Regions from separate parts of the Streptacidiphilus sp. EB103A genome, predicted to be linked through region 1. Evidence: riboswitches for the same ligand, from Rfam matches in the RefSeq annotation. Region 1 holds a riboswitch; each other region holds the start of a gene.
The links. Region 1 has a riboswitch for cyclic di-AMP ahead of ABH941_RS38380 (M23 family metallopeptidase). Riboswitches for the same ligand answer to the same signal wherever they lie in the genome.
Positions count from the first base shown of each region.

Region 1 (5,154 bases):
GACGCAGCTGACCGGCGCGCAGGACAACGCCGTGCGCCGGACCAGGGTGGTCACCACCTCGGTCGAGCCTCGGCTGGCGGCGGAGCTGCGTCCGGCGGCGTGACGCGGGTTCGGGGACGTGACGCGGGTTCGGGGACGGCTTCGGTGAACGCTCGGGGACCGAGTGGTGAATAAGGGGCGCGAGGGGGTGGAGGGTCTACAGCGCTGTAGTACTTTCTGACTGCCCGCTGTCGATCCCCTTGCCGAAGGCCACCGATGTCGTCCGTCCTCACCTATCCAGAAGCGATCGGCGTCGGCCTGCTCCAGGGCGTCACGGAGCTCTTCCCGGTCTCCAGTCTCGGCCACAGCATCCTGGTGCCCGCCCTCATCGGCGGCTCCTGGAAGCGCGACCTCAATGTCGCCGCGGCCGACTCCCCGTACCTCAATGTGCTGATCGGCCTGCACCTGGCCACCGCGCTGGCGCTGGTGGTGTTCTTCTGGCGGGACTGGGTCCGGGTGATCTCCGGCTTCGTCAGCTCGGTCCGCGAGCGGCGGATCGAGACCGTCGACCAGAAGCTGGCCTGGCTGCTGATCGTGGCGACCATCCCGGTCGGCATCGCCGGACTCGCGCTGGACAAGGTCTTCCGTGAGCACCTGGGCAAGCCCATCCCGGCGGCGATCTTCCTGACCCTCAACGGGCTGGTGCTGTTCGTCGCCGAGCGGCTCAAGCGCGGCGGGACCGGTCGGCGCAGGGCCGGGGACGCGGTCCCGGTCGAGCCGGGCCTCGGCGAGGAGGAGGTGCACCCCGACGTGCTCTCCGACCGCAGGATCACCAAGCTGAGCTGGGGCTCGGCCCTGGTCGTCGGCTGCGCCCAGATCCTGGCGCTGCTGCCGGGCATCAGCCGTTCCGGGGCGACCATCAGCGCGGGCATCTTCAAGGGCCTGCGGCACGAGGACTCGGCCCGCTTCGCCTTCCTGCTGGCGACCCCGGTGATCGGCGCGGCCGCGCTGCTCAAGGTGCCCTCGCTGATGGGGCATCAGGGCGACGGCATCCGCGGCCAGGTGCTGGCCGGCGCGGTGGCGGCGTTCGTCGCCGGGTATGTCGCCGTGCGGTTCCTCACCAAGTACTTCGAGACCAGGACGCTGACGCCGTTCGCGATCTACTGCACGGTCGCGGGACTCGGCAGCCTCGCCTATCTGACCCTGGCGTAGCCGCCACAGCCGGCTACGGCGGCGTAGGGCCGTCCGGGGTCGTCCCTCGTACGGGTGATCGGGGCGCTCCTTCCGCGTTGCTGCACCCGGGAAGCTCCATTCCTCTGATCCCATGATCGTGGAAGATCCTCCGCTGTCGCGGGGGTGGAGCGTGGGAGGGAGTGCCGTGCGAGGGGTTCGGCGACGGATTGCCGCGATCGCCGGTGCGGCTGGGACGTTGCTGCTGCTCGGCGGCTGCATGACGGTGACCGGGCAGGCGCCGGGCCACCGGGGCGCGCCGGGCGACGCCGCCACCCCCGGGGCCGCCCACGGCGCCGGTGAGGTGGGCTACGCCCACCCGTTCGTGCCGTTGCCCTCGGTGAGCCTCGCCCCCGTCCCGGACGGCTACGACCCCTCGGCGGACGCGAGTGCCGCGGTGGCAGCGGCCGTTGCCGCGGCCTCGGCGGACGGCAGGCCGGTCCTGCTCGACTTCGGCTCGTCCTGGTGCGAGGACTGCCGGGCACTGTCCGCGCTGGTGGACACCGGGGGGGTGCACCGGATCCTGGCCCGCAACTACCACCTGGTGACGGTGGATGTCGGGCACTACGACCGCAACACCCAACTCGCCTCCCGCTACGTCTCCTTGGCGCAGAGCGGAATTCCCGCCCTGGTGCTGCTCGGCCCGGACGGCACCAGGACGGACACCGGGGACCCGTCCGAGTTCGCCAACGCGCGCAACCTGGACGCCGACGGATTCGCCGGAACCCTGGTGGACTGGCTCTATCTGCGGTCCCGGTGAGACTGCCGCAAATGTGAGATTGGCGGGAAGGTGAGATTGGCGGGAAGGTGAGAACAGTCGGGCTGATGCATACTCAGGGGTGGTCAGTACGGGGCAGAACCGGACAAATCTCGGTACCGCTCCGTGAGCACTCAACTGCACCCCCGGGATTGCTTGGCATCAACCGTCACTGGGATTACCGTTCAATAACGCAGTGCGAAGGTCTGCCGTTGCTTTGACGGCGTCGTACGCGGTCGCCTAATCCTGTCTGGAACCGGGGAACCACGCACGCAGGGGTGAATCGGCCGAAACTGGCCGTAGGGGACCTTCCTCTCCGAACCCGTCAGCTAACCCGGTCGGCGAGATGGAAGGAAAGGAGCACGCCGAACGTGGCGTCGAACTCGCCCGCCTGGGCACCCGTGGCACCCGTACAGCCGATTCCGCCGCAGCGCAGCGCCCCGGCGGTGCTGGGCTTCGCGGCGATGGCGGCGGTCGGTGCCACCGGAGCCGTCGCGCTCGCGGCCCCTTCCGCGTCGGCGGCCGTACGCGAGACCGGGGGCAGCACCCTGGTCGCCCAGGAGCAGGCCCACGGCGCGACGGCGACGCTCACCAGACCGACCGGCGACCCGGGCACTGCCCTCGCCGACCGGATCCGCACCCAGGCCACCCAGCAGCGGGCGACCGTGGAGGACACGGCCCGGCGCCAGGCGGCGGTCGAGGCGGAGGCACGCAAGACAGCCGTCAGGGAAGCAGAAGCCAGGGAAGCAGCAGCCAGGGAGGCGGCGGCCCGTGAGGCGGCCGCACACGAGGCGGCGGAACGGGCCCGGGCAGTCGAGCAGGCCGCCCAGGAAGCCGCGACCCAGGCGGTGGCGGAGGCAGCCCGGCAGGCCGCGGCGGCGCAGGCGGCGGCCCAGGCCGCGGTGACACAGGCGCAGAACGCGGCCGGCGGCGTCGGCACCCTGGTGTCCCCGGTCGCCTCGGCGGTCGCCGGATCCGGCTTCGGCCAGTCCGACTCGCTCTGGTCCCAGCTGCACACCGGGCAGGACTTCACCGCCCCGACCGGCACCCCGGTCGCCGCGGTCGGCAGCGGCGCCATCACCTCGGCCGGCTGGGCCGGCGCCTACGGCTACCGCGTGGTGGAGACCCTGGCCGACGGCACCGAGGTCTGGTACTGCCACCTCTCGGTGATCGGCGTCGGCTCCGGCGAGGTGACGGCCGGTCAGCCCATCGGCCGGGTCGGCGCGACCGGCAGCAACGTCAACGCCCCGCACCTGCACCTGGAGGTGCGCCCCGGCGGCGGCGAGCCGGTGGACCCGGCGCTGTGGCTGTCCCAGCACGGCCTCGCGCTCTGACCCGGGAGAACTGAGTACCGGAGAACTGAGCACCCCTGAACTCCGACGGTCCCGGTGACAACCCCCCGACACCGGGACCGTCGGTCTGTCCGGCCACCGGGTGCGTTCCTTTCTCAGTTGGTCCTGGTGTTCCGCAGGTGCAGGCCCATGTAGCCGATGTAGATCTTCCCCGTCCCCGAGCAGTCGTCGAAGTAGTGCAGCCGGGGGGCGGTGCCGCCACCGCCTATCCGGAGGTGGGCGCCCATGAAGACCTTGCCGCCGGCGTTGACCTCGACCGGGACCGGGAGTTCGCGCTCGCCCTTCCACTTGGTGTTGGTGCGGACGGTGCGTGACTCGTCGCGGATCACCTTGCGCGGCGGGAAGACATGGCAGTCGACCGGGGTGTTCTCGCACCAGCGGCGGAAGTCGCCGCCGGACTCGCCGTGCACCGCGGCCTCGGCGTAGTCCTGCAGGGCGAGCAGCGCGTCCCAGGCCATCCTGACCCAGGTCGGGTGGTCGGTCTGGTCGTCCAGCTCCCGGGTCAGCCGGGGGTCGCCGGTGAAGGAGAGCAGCGGGAACTCGCCGATCCGTTCGATCAGTTCGGCGAAGGAGACCGGGTCGACCCGGCCCGCGGCCGGCTCGGCGCGGGTCGCGCCCTCGCCGCCGTCCGCCTCGGCCAGCCGCCCGCGCAGCGACCTGACCTGGGTGCGGGCCTCGCGCAGCTCGCTGTACTGCTCGTCGTACTCGGCGGCCAGCTGCGACTCGCGCTCCTCGGCGTCGCGGAGCCAGCGGCGCACCTCCTGGAGTTCCTCGGCGCGGGCCCGCTCCTCGTGGACCTCCTCCTCGTGGTGGTCCACCAGCAGGCTTCCGGGCTGGACGCCGTCGATCGCGGCGATGTCCGCGCTCTCCTCCGACCAGGGGGCCGATCCGCCGCGCAGGTTCTGGGCGCGCAGCGGCGGCAGCCCGGCGAGGGCGTCCGGCAACGGGGACTGGACGGCGAGCCGGCGCGGCAGCCAGGCCAGCAGGCCCGAGGCGCGGCGCAGGTCGGTGTCGAGGGTGTGCCGGCCCATCACCCGGTGCCGCTGGGCCTCGGGGGCCCAGGCCGGGTCCAGGCCGGGGAGGTAGGTGCGGACGGCGCCGCCGTAGACGCGGTGGTGCTCCAGGGCCCGGTTGAAGTCGCGCTCGGCGCCGGGGGCCAGCGCGTAGAGCACGGCGAGGCCGGCGCAGCCGCGCAGCAGCGGGTCCACGGTCTCGGCCAGCCAGTCGTCGAAGTCGACACGCGGGGGAGTGCTGGCGACGACGATCGGCATCCGGCGGTCGGGGTCGCAGAGTTCGTCGAGCACCTCGTCGACGTCGCCGCGTTCGATGACGGTGGGCATGCCGTGCACCCGGGCCGCGCCCTGGTGCTCGCCCTCGGCAGCGGCCAGGACGTCCAGCAGGCCTCTGGCCAGGGCCGGGACCGGGGCCTTGGTCGCCGAGGCGCCGCGTACCGGCAGCTGTTCGGCGTCCAGGCGCACCCAGGTGCCGCCGGTGGGAGGGGTGCTGATCGTCAGTGAGGTCTGCCAGATTCCCTGAGGCGTGAACTCGCGTAGTCGCCAGCGCGCCACCGACTCCTTGGCGCCGCTGGCGCCTCTGACCCGGTCCTTGAGGGCGCAGTCCAGCACGGCCTGCGCCCCGACCCGGTGGCGGCCGTCCTCGGCGCCGGGGTCCTCGTAGTGCTGGGCCTTCAGCCAGTGTCTGACCTGCTGTCCCGCGAGGGTGACCGTGTCGCGGTGGCTGTGGCCACTGGTCACGGCCATGCGGTAGATGCCGTCTGTCATCCGCGGGCCTCCTGACGCTGTGTCGGCGTCTCCGCACGCTGCATGCGGGGTCAAC
Region 1 covers NZ_JBGCAQ010000034.1:17,524-22,677, reverse strand. Annotated here, with positions in the region: gene ABH941_RS38395 (MFS transporter) at 1-103, shown strand, start outside; gene ABH941_RS38390 (undecaprenyl-diphosphate phosphatase) at 256-1,191, shown strand; gene ABH941_RS38385 (thioredoxin family protein) at 1,358-1,969, shown strand; cyclic di-AMP (ydaO/yuaA leader) riboswitch at 2,194-2,325, shown strand; gene ABH941_RS38380 (M23 family metallopeptidase) at 2,338-3,300, shown strand; gene ABH941_RS38375 (hypothetical protein) at 3,414-5,099, opposite strand.

Region 2 (5,154 bases), on a different contig from region 1:
CTCGGCGGCGTCGTCGAGGATCTCCTCGATGCGCAGCAGCTGGTTGTACTTGGCGACGCGCTCGGAACGGGCCGGGGCGCCGGTCTTGATCTGGCCGCAGTTGGTGGCGACGGCGAGGTCGGCGATGGTGACGTCCTCGGTCTCGCCGGAGCGGTGCGACATCATGCAGCGGAAGCCGTTGCGCTGGGCCAGCTCCACGGCGTCCAGGGTCTCGGTGAGCGAGCCGATCTGGTTGACCTTCACCAGCAGGGCGTTGGCGGTGCCCTCCTTGATGCCGCGGGCCAGCCGGGTCGGGTTGGTGACGAACAGGTCGTCGCCGACGATCTGCACCTTGTCGCCGATCCTGCCGGTCAGCACGGTCCAGCCGGCCCAGTCGTCCTCGAACAGCGGGTCCTCGATGGAGACCAGCGGGTACGCGGCGACGAGCTCCTCGTAGTACTCGGTCATCTCGGCGGCCGAGCGGGACTTGCCCTCGAACTCGTACTTGCCGTCCTTGTAGAACTCGGACGCGGCGCAGTCCAGGGCCAGGGCGACGTCCTTGCCGGGGGTGTAGCCGGCCAGCTGGATGGCCTCGACGATGAGGTCCAGCGCCTCGCGGTTGCTGTCCAGGTTGGGGGCGAAGCCGCCCTCGTCGCCCAGACCGGTGGAGAGGCCGCGCTTCTTCAGCACGCTCTTGAGGGTGTGGTACACCTCGACGCCCCAGCGGACGGCCTCGGAGAAGGACTCCGCGCCGATCGGGGCGATCATGAACTCCTGGATGTCGACGTTGGAGTCCGCGTGCGAGCCACCATTGAGGATGTTCATCATCGGCACCGGCAGCACATGGGCGTTGGGGCCGCCCAGGTAGCGGAACAGCGGCAGGTCGCTGGCCTCGGAGGCGGCGTGCGCCACGGCGAGGGAGACACCGAGGATCGCGTTGGCGCCGAGGGAGGACTTGTCCGGGGTGGCGTCCAGGTCGAGCATGGCCTGGTCGATCAGGCGCTGCTCGGTGGCGTCGTAGCCGATCAGCTCCGGGCCGATCTGCTCGATGACCGCGAGCACGGCCTTCTCCACGCCCTTGCCGAAGTAGCGCGACAGGTCGCCGTCGCGCAGCTCCAGGGCCTCGAACGCGCCGGTCGAGGCGCCGGACGGAACGGCGGCACGACCGGTGCTGCCGTCGTCGAGGCCGACCTCGACCTCGACCGTGGGGTTGCCTCGTGAGTCGAGGATCTCCCGGGCTACGACGACGTCGATGGACGGCACAGGCATCTCCTAGGGGGGAATACAGGGGTGCTTACGACAAGAGCCTAGCCGCAGCCGGGGGCGGGGCCACCCGGACCTTCCGCCTGTCTCACAGGACGGAGCCCCTACTCACCAGTAGTTCACCTGGCGGGCAGGGGCTCCGTCCCTGAGCAGCTGAGCGCCGCACGGGGTCAGACGACCACGAGCTTCTGGCCGGGGAAGATCAGGTTCGGGTTCGCGCCGACGGTGGACTTGTTGTCCTTGTACAGCTCGGTCCAGCCGCCGCTGAGGTGCGCGGCGGCGGCGATGGCGGAGAGGGAGTCGCCCGACTTGACGGTGTAGTTGCCGTGGCCGACCTTCGGCGCAGCCGTGGTCGTGGTCGTGGTGCGCGTCGCGGGCTTGACGACCTTCGAGGCGGAGTCCGTGGCAGCGGTCGACCGGTGCTTGCCGGTACTGCTGCTCTGCGTGGTCGTGCTCGTCGTCGAGTCGGAGCTCGAGCTCGACGAGGACGAACTGGAAGAGGAGGACGAGCCCGCGGTGCTCACCGAGGCGGCGGCGCCGCCCTGGGTGAGTCCGGCCTTCGGCCCGCAGACCGGCCAGGCACCGGGCCCCTGCGAAGCCAGCACCTTCTCGGCTATCGATATCTGCTGGCCCTTGGTGGCGTGGTCCGCGGTGGACGCGTACTGGCCGCCGCCGTAGGCGCTCCAGGTGGAGGCGGAGAACTGCAGCCCGCCGTAGTACCCGTTGCCGGTGTTGATGGACCAGTCCCCGCCGCTCTCGCAGCTGGCGACCTTGTCCCAGGTGGAGACGGAGGCGGCAGAGGCGCTGGTCGCGCCGATCAGCGGCAGAGCTATGCCGGCGGTGCCGAGGCTCGCGGTCGCGACCAGGCGCTTGGTCTGACTGGTGCGCGGCTTGCGATGGCGTCCGGGCGTGTTGAAAGGCATGGCAGGTACCCTCTCCGACGCCTGCGAGGTGAGCTGTCGGGTTCGGGCCGTGAGGTAGCCCGGGCGCTGACGCGCCTTCACCCCAAGCCGCAGCCTTGAGAACTGCGGCAACTTACCTGGGTCCCCCGCTCCTGCCCAATCCTGAAGTTCGAGTTCCGCTCCCCGGCTGGACAGGACTCGGCGTCCCGCGGAGCGGCCGCCCGCGCATGCAGGCGTTCCGGGAAGGCTAGACATATCAGCTGCTTAATCACAAGCCCATCCCGTCACACAAGGAGCGACAAATCACCCAGATCGGACCAGCCTTGGATCAAAGCTTCCGGGTCAGCACCCGCATCAAGCAGTCGCTTCTGGCGCGCCTCGGCCCCGCCAGTGAACCCGATGAACTTGACCCCAGCCTCAGCCGCCGCACTCACATCAGAGGGGGCGTCACCAATGAAGACGCAGTGCCCTGCATCCCCCAACGGCCCCAGCGACTTGAGCGCCTCCAGCAGAAGATGCGGGTTCGGCTTCATCAGGTGCGGATCATCCGGCCGACCGAAGACTTGCTCCGCCTGGATCGCCCCCACCTTCACCCCGTCACGACACAGATAATCCACGATGGCCGCTGCCGCATTGTTGCTGACGATCCTCACCGTCTTCCCCAGGGCAATCAGGCCCGATATCGCCTCGGAAGCACCGGGCGTCGCCCGCGCCGACTTGACCGCCATCCGTTCGGCGCCGGAGAGCCAATCGTGGAACTGACGGGTCAGGAGACGAATCTCCCCATCGGACGCCCCACGGCTCAGCAGCGCACCAGGAAGCCTTCTGAGGAGTAGGTGCGGATCATCCATCCCTGCGAGATCCGGCGGCAGATCCGCCCCAGCCCTGGCGAGCCGTCCTCGAAGATCCTCTGCCACACCCACGGCGGTCAAACTGGCGAAAACCGAGCAAATGGGTCCGTCGAAATCAAGTAGGACCACGGACGCCGCAGACAACATCCGGGCTGCCGCACCATGTTGTACCGACAATGCAGCCACTCGCTCTCATGGTCCACGGGTCCACGTACCCTAGGAGTGCACGGCCTGACCCGCCGTCACCCGATTCACGGTACGCCCGAGCACCCCGAGGAACGCACAGGTTCAACGATGGCAAGGCTCAACTTCCTCCGACGCGGCTGCGGTGCCACTCGCGCAGAGCAGTTGCGATCTGCCGGCGGTCGGGGGTGCGCTCCAGTTGCAACGGCGCGGCGGCACGCTGCAGCGCGCTCTCGATACGGGCGACGGCCCGGGCGAATACACCCTCCTCGATCAGCGCTCCGAGACTGGATGCAGCACGAAGGATGTCTGGATAGATCGACTGCGCCCGCTCATAGGCCAGATAGATCGGGAGATCGGCCCGGATACCCTCGGTCAGCCCTGGCCGAGCAGCATCCAGGCTTGCTTTCCAGGACCCGATCACGGAGTCGAACTGTGAAGCCGGGTACCCCATACGCACCATATGTGTGGAAATGTCATAAATCGGATCACCCGTCATCGCAAACTCCCAATCGATGACGCTCACCCGATCCTGCGGGCCTACTACAAGGTTTCCGCGGTGCAGGTCAGTGTGAAGAAGGCAGAACGGTCTCCGCTTGAGCCTGGGGATACGGTCGACGAATCTCTGCAGCGCGTGTTCCGGAAGTCCGAGTCGTTCCAGCAGAGGGTGCAACTTCTCTCTGACCAGCGGCTCGACGTCCCGCTGGGCAAAGGTCGCGAGCCGCCTGATGAAAGCCGAGGAGTCATCCCCACTTGGCCAATCGCTGGGGACTCTGGGCAGGTCGACCTCCTGCACCTTGGCCATGGCTGCAAAGATTCCCACGATCTCGTCCAAGAGCGGGGATGGGAGTGCGCTGCCACGCGGGTAGACCGCATCGAGGGTATCCCCCTCGATGAACAGCAAGACCAGAGGCTCTTCCTCGATCCCAGCCCCAGGCTGTCGGGCCGGCCTGAGCGGCTGCGGGGAAAGGTCAGCCAGGTGCGGGCTCGACTTGCTCACGTACTGGAGCACTTCATACTCGTCGTTCCACATCCGTGGCACCAACGGCAGCGTATCCCGACGCTCACGCACGAGGACCGAAGCACTTGATTCAAGTCCGACCGCGAGCGCCTGGGATGGGGACAGGCTTACCCGGTGGTTCCTATGTGACAGTCCGTTGAGCAGGACCGTTCGCGAAGCCACGGCGTCTCTGACGTCACGCCACACCTGATCCGCCGAGGGCGGGACATCACCCGCAATCACGGCCGACCCTTCAAGGACGTGCAGCTTTGCGATACTCCTCATCCTCCTCAGTCTCCAGAGGCCACCAAAATGTACGGCACCAGATCAAACCGTAGAGGAGAGTCGAACGAGCCACTGGTAGGCAACGGTCGCGTTACACCCGTTCCAGTGACCTCCTCCCCGCAGTCATCTCCCGGAACCACCGCACGGGATCAGTCAAGCGGCTTGGGACGCAGAGCGATGGTGTCCCAGAGGGAGTCGAACCACACCCGGGACTCAGCTACGGCGTTAGGGCGCTGCACAACCACATTGGCGTCCAATCCCATGAAGTCGTAGATCTCCAGTTCCTCCATGCCCGAGCCGCTCTGCATCGGCACCAGGACCCGTATCCGGTGGACCTTGTACCAGCCGCGAAGGGCCAGATCCTCGTTGATGACGTACAGCTTCACCTGCGGCGTCATAGCTGGCACCGTTCGAATTTCCAGGCTGGCGTCGAGCACGATCTGCCGCGAGCGGAGTTCCTCCACGGCCTGTGTCAGCGCGTCGATGGAGCGAGATGCGATGCCGCGCAGCCGGTCGAGGGGGCGGGGGTCCTCCGGATCGTCGACGGCACGTGGAACTGCGAGACGGTCCAACTCAGGGAGCAGAAGCCTGATGTGAAGGCTGTCGGGAGGAGTCGAGCCGGGGAGCCACAAGCGGACCAGCTTCGGCGTCAGCTCCTTCGCGAGGGTCTCCGCAGTGAAACCGAAGAAAT
Region 2 covers NZ_JBGCAQ010000027.1:95,105-100,258, reverse strand. Annotated here, with positions in the region: gene eno (phosphopyruvate hydratase) at 1-1,242, opposite strand, end outside; gene ABH941_RS35560 (transglycosylase family protein) at 1,413-2,165, opposite strand; cyclic di-AMP (ydaO/yuaA leader) riboswitch at 2,169-2,326, opposite strand; gene ABH941_RS35555 (HAD family hydrolase) at 2,429-3,181, opposite strand; gene ABH941_RS35550 (phosphotransferase family protein) at 3,300-4,211, opposite strand; gene ABH941_RS35545 (GntR family transcriptional regulator) at 4,613-5,154, opposite strand, start outside.
Region 2: it holds a riboswitch for cyclic di-AMP, as region 1 does, so the genes downstream of both, ABH941_RS35560 (transglycosylase family protein) here and ABH941_RS38380 (M23 family metallopeptidase) in region 1, are expected to answer to the same signal.

Region 3 (5,154 bases), on a different contig from region 1:
GAAGCTGCAGGCGGAGCTGTCCGCGCTGCGCGAGACCAGCAGGGCGGAGGCGGACCGGGGCCGGGTCGAGCTGGACGAGACGAGGAAGGAGCGGGACTCGCTCCGTCGCCGGGTGCGCAGCCTGGAGGCCGACACCAAGCGCGCCGAGGCGGCCACCCGCAAGGTCGCCGCCGAGCTGGAGGCGCTGCGCGCGGCCGGCGCCACCGAGCGGGGCAGCACCGACAGCGAGGTCCGCCGGCTGAAGCACCGGCTGGCCGAGGCCGAGTCGGCCGTCGAGGCGGCCAGGCGGACTTCCAGGGAGGGGCGCAGCGCCGAGGAGATGCGGCTGCGGCTGCTGCTGGACGTGGTGCTGCAGGGCGCTCAGGGGCTGCAGCGGGAGCTGGGGCTGAAGCCGGTCAGCACCCGCCCCGCGGACACGGTGGAGGCGGTGTCGCCGACCACGGCCTCACCCCATGACGTGGCCAGACGTGCCCTGGACGGGGACGACCCCGCGCTGCTGGACCAGCTGCTGGCGCTCCCTCAGGTGCATCTGCTGGTGGACGGCTACAACGTCACCAAGAGCGGCTATCCGACGCTGCCGCTGGAGAAGCAGCGGGTCAGGCTGCTCAACGGACTGTCCATGCTCGCCGCGCACAGCGGCGCGGAGATCACCTGCGTGTTCGACGGCAAGGATCTGGACGCACCGGTGCCGATGGCTCCGCCGCGCGGGGTGAGGGTGCTCTTCAGCCGCTCCGGGGAGAACGCCGACGAGTTGATCCGCCGTCTGGTGCGGGCCGAGCCCGAGGGCCGTCCGGTGGTGGTGGTGTCGACCGACCGGGAAGTGGCCGACGGAGTACGGAAGGCCGGCGCGCGGCCGGTGCCCTCGGCGATGCTGCTGCGGCGTCTTGTCCGCACCTGAACTGAATAGTCGTCCGGGCGGCTTTAAACCCTTTCATATAAAGGACATTGCTCCCATTCATACCCGGACTTCCCGCCCAGGGCGACAGAGTCACATCTCTCTCACTAGTCTCTCCCTTCGAACCTATGTCTGTGAACCTCTGTCTGTGTTCGCCAGCGTTTGCTCGAAGGGAACCAGCTTCTGTGGCCACGCACCGTCGCCCCAAGCAACCCAGCCGCGCCAAGGTGTCGATCCTGACCGCGGCCGCCGCCACCGCTGTGGCCCTCTCGGCCCAGGCATCCGCGCAGGCAGCGCCGATGACCACCAGCGACCAGGCGAAGTCCCAGGTCGAGGCGGACCAGGCGGCGGCGAGCGCGGCGACGGAGCAGTACGACCAGGCGCAGACCCAGGAGCAGACGCTGCAGCGGCAGACCAATGTGCTCCAGGACGAGATAGCCCGGCAGCAGGCCGCGGTGAACAAGGAGTTGGGCCAGCTGGGGCAGATGGCCAGCGCTGAGTACCGCAACGGCGCCGTCGACCCGACGGTGAAGCTGCTGCTCGCCTCGAACCCGACCGAGTACCTGAGCCAGGCGTCCACCCAGAGCCGGGTCGCCGGCAGCCAGGCCGCCATGCTCCAGCAGTTGCAGAGCCAGGAGAAGACCCTGGCCGAGGAGAAGGCGCAGGCGGCCCAGGAGCTGACGGCCCAGCAGAGCCTGCTCCAGCAGATGCAGTCGGCCAAGAACACCGCCCAGTCCAAGCTCAACCACGCCCAGAGCGTGCTCAGTTCGCTCTCCGCGTCGGCCCGTGCCGCAGTGCTGGCGGCGGCCGCCAAGTCGCAGGGGACCAGCACCGGCGGCGCCTACGGCTCTGTGAACTCCACCGACAACCACATGTCGGTCTCCCAGATCAACCTCTCCGGGATATCCGCCGCCGCCCGTACGGCGATGGAGGCGGCGATGAGCAAGGTCGGGGTCGCCCCCTACTCCTTCGGCGCCTCGGGCCCCAATGCCTTCGACTGCTCCGGCCTGGTGATGTGGGCCTTCGCCCACGCCGGGATCAGCCTGCCGCACTCCTCCTTCTCCGACGAGTCCGTGGGCACCCTGGTGGCCTCCAGCGCCGACCTGAAGGTGGGCGACATCGTGGTGCTGGAGCACGGCAACCATGTCGGCCTCTACGCCGGCAACGGGATGCTGCTGAACGCCCCCGAGTACGGCTACAACGTGTCCATCCAGCCGATGTCCTACTTCGGGTCGATCGTGGCGATTCGTCGCTTCTGACGGAGAGCCACCTCCGGGTCGAAGGTTTGGGAGTCGGCTGAGGCGAGGGTTGTCTCGTGATGTGACTCACGTCACCACGGCCTCCAACGCCTCGGCCGGATGACCGATTTGACCGCCATGTCGTCGTCAGATGGTCATGCCGCGACTACGTTCCGTTCGAAATCTGATGCGGTGTCGTAACCAAAGATAGTTTTTACTTACAGGGATTTGAACGGATCACGGTTGGGTCACTAGTGTCATCGATCGAACCACCGCGAAGTCGATCACCCATCCCGGGTGACAGCGGGGGTTTCCGCCGAGTCCGACCGTACGGCAGGCCGTCCCGAAGCCATCGGGGTGACCACAGGGGAGCGCCGTCAGTCTCGGAGCCGGGGAACCACGTTCCTCGGGGTGAATCGACGCCAGGCCGGTACGCCGGTGAAGCGCCGTAGGGCACGTCTTCCAGCCCGAACCCGTCAGCTCACCCGGTAGGCGGACGTAGGAAGAAGGAGCTCGCCTTCGTGGCGTCCCATCGTCGTCCCAAAGCCCCTGGTCGCGCTCGCATAACCGTGCTCACGGCTGCAGCGGCCACCACCGTCGCCCTCTCCGCGACCGCTGCCCAGTCGGCGCAGGCGGCCCCGACGCAGACCACTGCCCAACTCAAGGCCCAGATCGACAAGCTGAACAGCGACGCCGACACGGCGGTTCAGCAGTACGACAAGGCGCAGTCCGACCAGCAGACCCTGCAGAAGCAGGTCAGCACGCTGCAGGACCAGGTCGCCCGCCAGCAGGCCTCGGTCACCGCCAAGGCCACCGCCCTCGGCTCGGTCGCCAGCGCGATGTACCGCAGCGGGTCGATCGACCCGTCGGTCCAGCTGATGCTCTCCACCGACCCGGAGTCGTACCTGAACCAGGCGTCGGCGCAGAGCCAGATCACCGCCAGCCAGTCGAACATGCTGGCCGAGTTGAAGAGCGAGCAGTCGACGCTCAACAACGAGAAGGCCGAGGCCGAGACCAAGCTGAAGGCCCTCGACGCCACCAGCAAGCAGCTCGCCGCCTCCAAGGCCGCGGTGCAGCAGAAGCTCGCCGCCGCCCAGGCGAAGCTGGACTCCCTCACCTCCGCCCAGGCGGCCGCGCTCAAGGCCGCCAACGCCGCCGCCGCCTCCAAGGCCGCCGCCGCCGTGAGCAGCTCCTCTTCCTCTTCCTCGTCCAGCAGTGCCTCGGGCTCGTCCTCGTCCAAGGCCGGCGACTCGGTGGAGGCGACCGCCTACGCCGCCGCCCAGACCAAGCTCGGCGACGCGTACGTCTACGGCGCCACCGGTCCGAACACCTTCGACTGCTCCGGGCTGACCCAGTGGGCGTACGCCCAGGCCGGGGTGTCCATCGGCCGTACCACCTACGACCAGATCAACGCCGGCACCGCGGTCAGCCGCGCCAACCTTCAGGTCGGCGACCTGGTCTTCTTCAACAGTGACTCGCACGTCGGCATCTACGCCGGCAACAACATGGTGCTGCACGCCCCGCACACCGGCACTGTGGTGAAGTACGAGAGCATCGACACGATCGGCTCCATCTACGCGATGCGCCACATCTGAGTTCGGCGAGCCGCCCAAACGGCTGTACGGGCCCGATCCCCTGACGGGGGTCGGGCCCGTCGCCGTGTCCGGGCCCACCTATTCCGACGTGGCGTTTCGTCAAGTTGTACTAATTTAGGGGATATTTTCGTCCTTGCTGGGGTTTGGACTCTATGTGTCCGACTCGCTAACGTCGGCGCTCGGCCCTCTGCTTCGACGAATGGAGCCAGTCCCCGTGGCGTCCCACCGACGTGTCCGACCGCTGGGCCAGTACTCCACCGTGGCAGCCCTGTCGCGCACCGCGGCGACCGTGGCGGCGGCCACGGCGGCGGTCCTGGCGGCCGGCGGCAGCGCGCTGGCCACTCCGGGCGACCCGGGCGGCGGCAGTTCCGGCGGTGGCGCCCCGGTCACCGCCGACGACGTGCAGCACCAGCTGGACGGCCTCTACGCGCAGGCGGAGGTGGCCGGCCAGCAGTACGACGGGGCGCGGGAGAAGGAGCGCGCGCTCCAGCGCGAGTCCGTGCTGCTGCAGCAGCGGGTCGCCGAGGAGCAGCAGCATGTGAACGCCCTGATCCAGTCCATGGGTTCGATCGCCAGCGCCCAGTACCGGCAGGGCGGCGGGGTGGACCCGCTGGTGAAACTGCTGCTCAACGCGCACCCCGACCAGTACCTGGAGCAGGCCTCGACCGCGGACCAGGCCGACACCGTGGCCGCGCTGAAGCTCCAGCAGATCGAGGAGGACCAGCGGCAGCTGGTGCAGGACCGGACCGAGGCGGTGGCCCAGCTGGCCCAGCTGGAGACGCTGCGGCAGTCCATCGCCGACAGCAAGGCCCAGGTCCAGCAGCGGCTCGGCCATGCCAAGGCGCTGCTGGACACGCTGACCGCGGCGCAGCGCGCCCAGCTCCAGCAGACCGAGGCGGACGCGGCGGGGGTGGCGGCCCAGGTCGCCGAGCAGCAGCTGCCGTCGGACCAGGGACCGGCCTCGGGGCGCGCGGCCGAGGCGCTGGCGGCCGCGGAGAGCGCCCTCGGCAAGCCCTATGTGTACGGATCCGCGGGCCCGGGATCGTTCGACTGTTCCGGGCTGATGTACTGGTCCTGGCGTCATGCCGGAGTGACGCTGCCGCGTACCTCGCAGGGCCAGGCCTTCGCCGGACAGCGGATCCCGCTGAGTCAGGCGAGGCCCGGTGACCTCGTGATCTACTACGGCGACATGCACCACGTCGGGATGTACGCAGGCAATGGGACGGTCATCCATGCGCCCTACCCGGGGGCCAGGGTCCGCTACGAGCGGGTCGGCGACATGCCCGTCGCCAGTGTGGTCCGGATCTGACCCGTCCCGGGGACGGTGCCGCTGATGGCGGCCGGACGCCGGGCGGTGCTGGCCGCCGGTGCCGCGCTGCTGGTCGCCGGCGCCCTGGGCGGCGAGGAGTGGCACGACCGGCAGCAC
Region 3 covers NZ_JBGCAQ010000003.1:120,070-125,223, forward strand. Annotated here, with positions in the region: gene ABH941_RS05755 (NYN domain-containing protein) at 1-898, shown strand, start outside; gene ABH941_RS05760 (NlpC/P60 family protein) at 1,081-2,154, shown strand; cyclic di-AMP (ydaO/yuaA leader) riboswitch at 2,496-2,644, shown strand; gene ABH941_RS05765 (NlpC/P60 family protein) at 2,703-3,728, shown strand; gene ABH941_RS05770 (NlpC/P60 family protein) at 3,943-5,037, shown strand; gene ABH941_RS05775 (hypothetical protein) at 5,062-5,154, shown strand, end outside.
Region 3: it holds a riboswitch for cyclic di-AMP, as region 1 does, so the genes downstream of both, ABH941_RS05765 (NlpC/P60 family protein) here and ABH941_RS38380 (M23 family metallopeptidase) in region 1, are expected to answer to the same signal.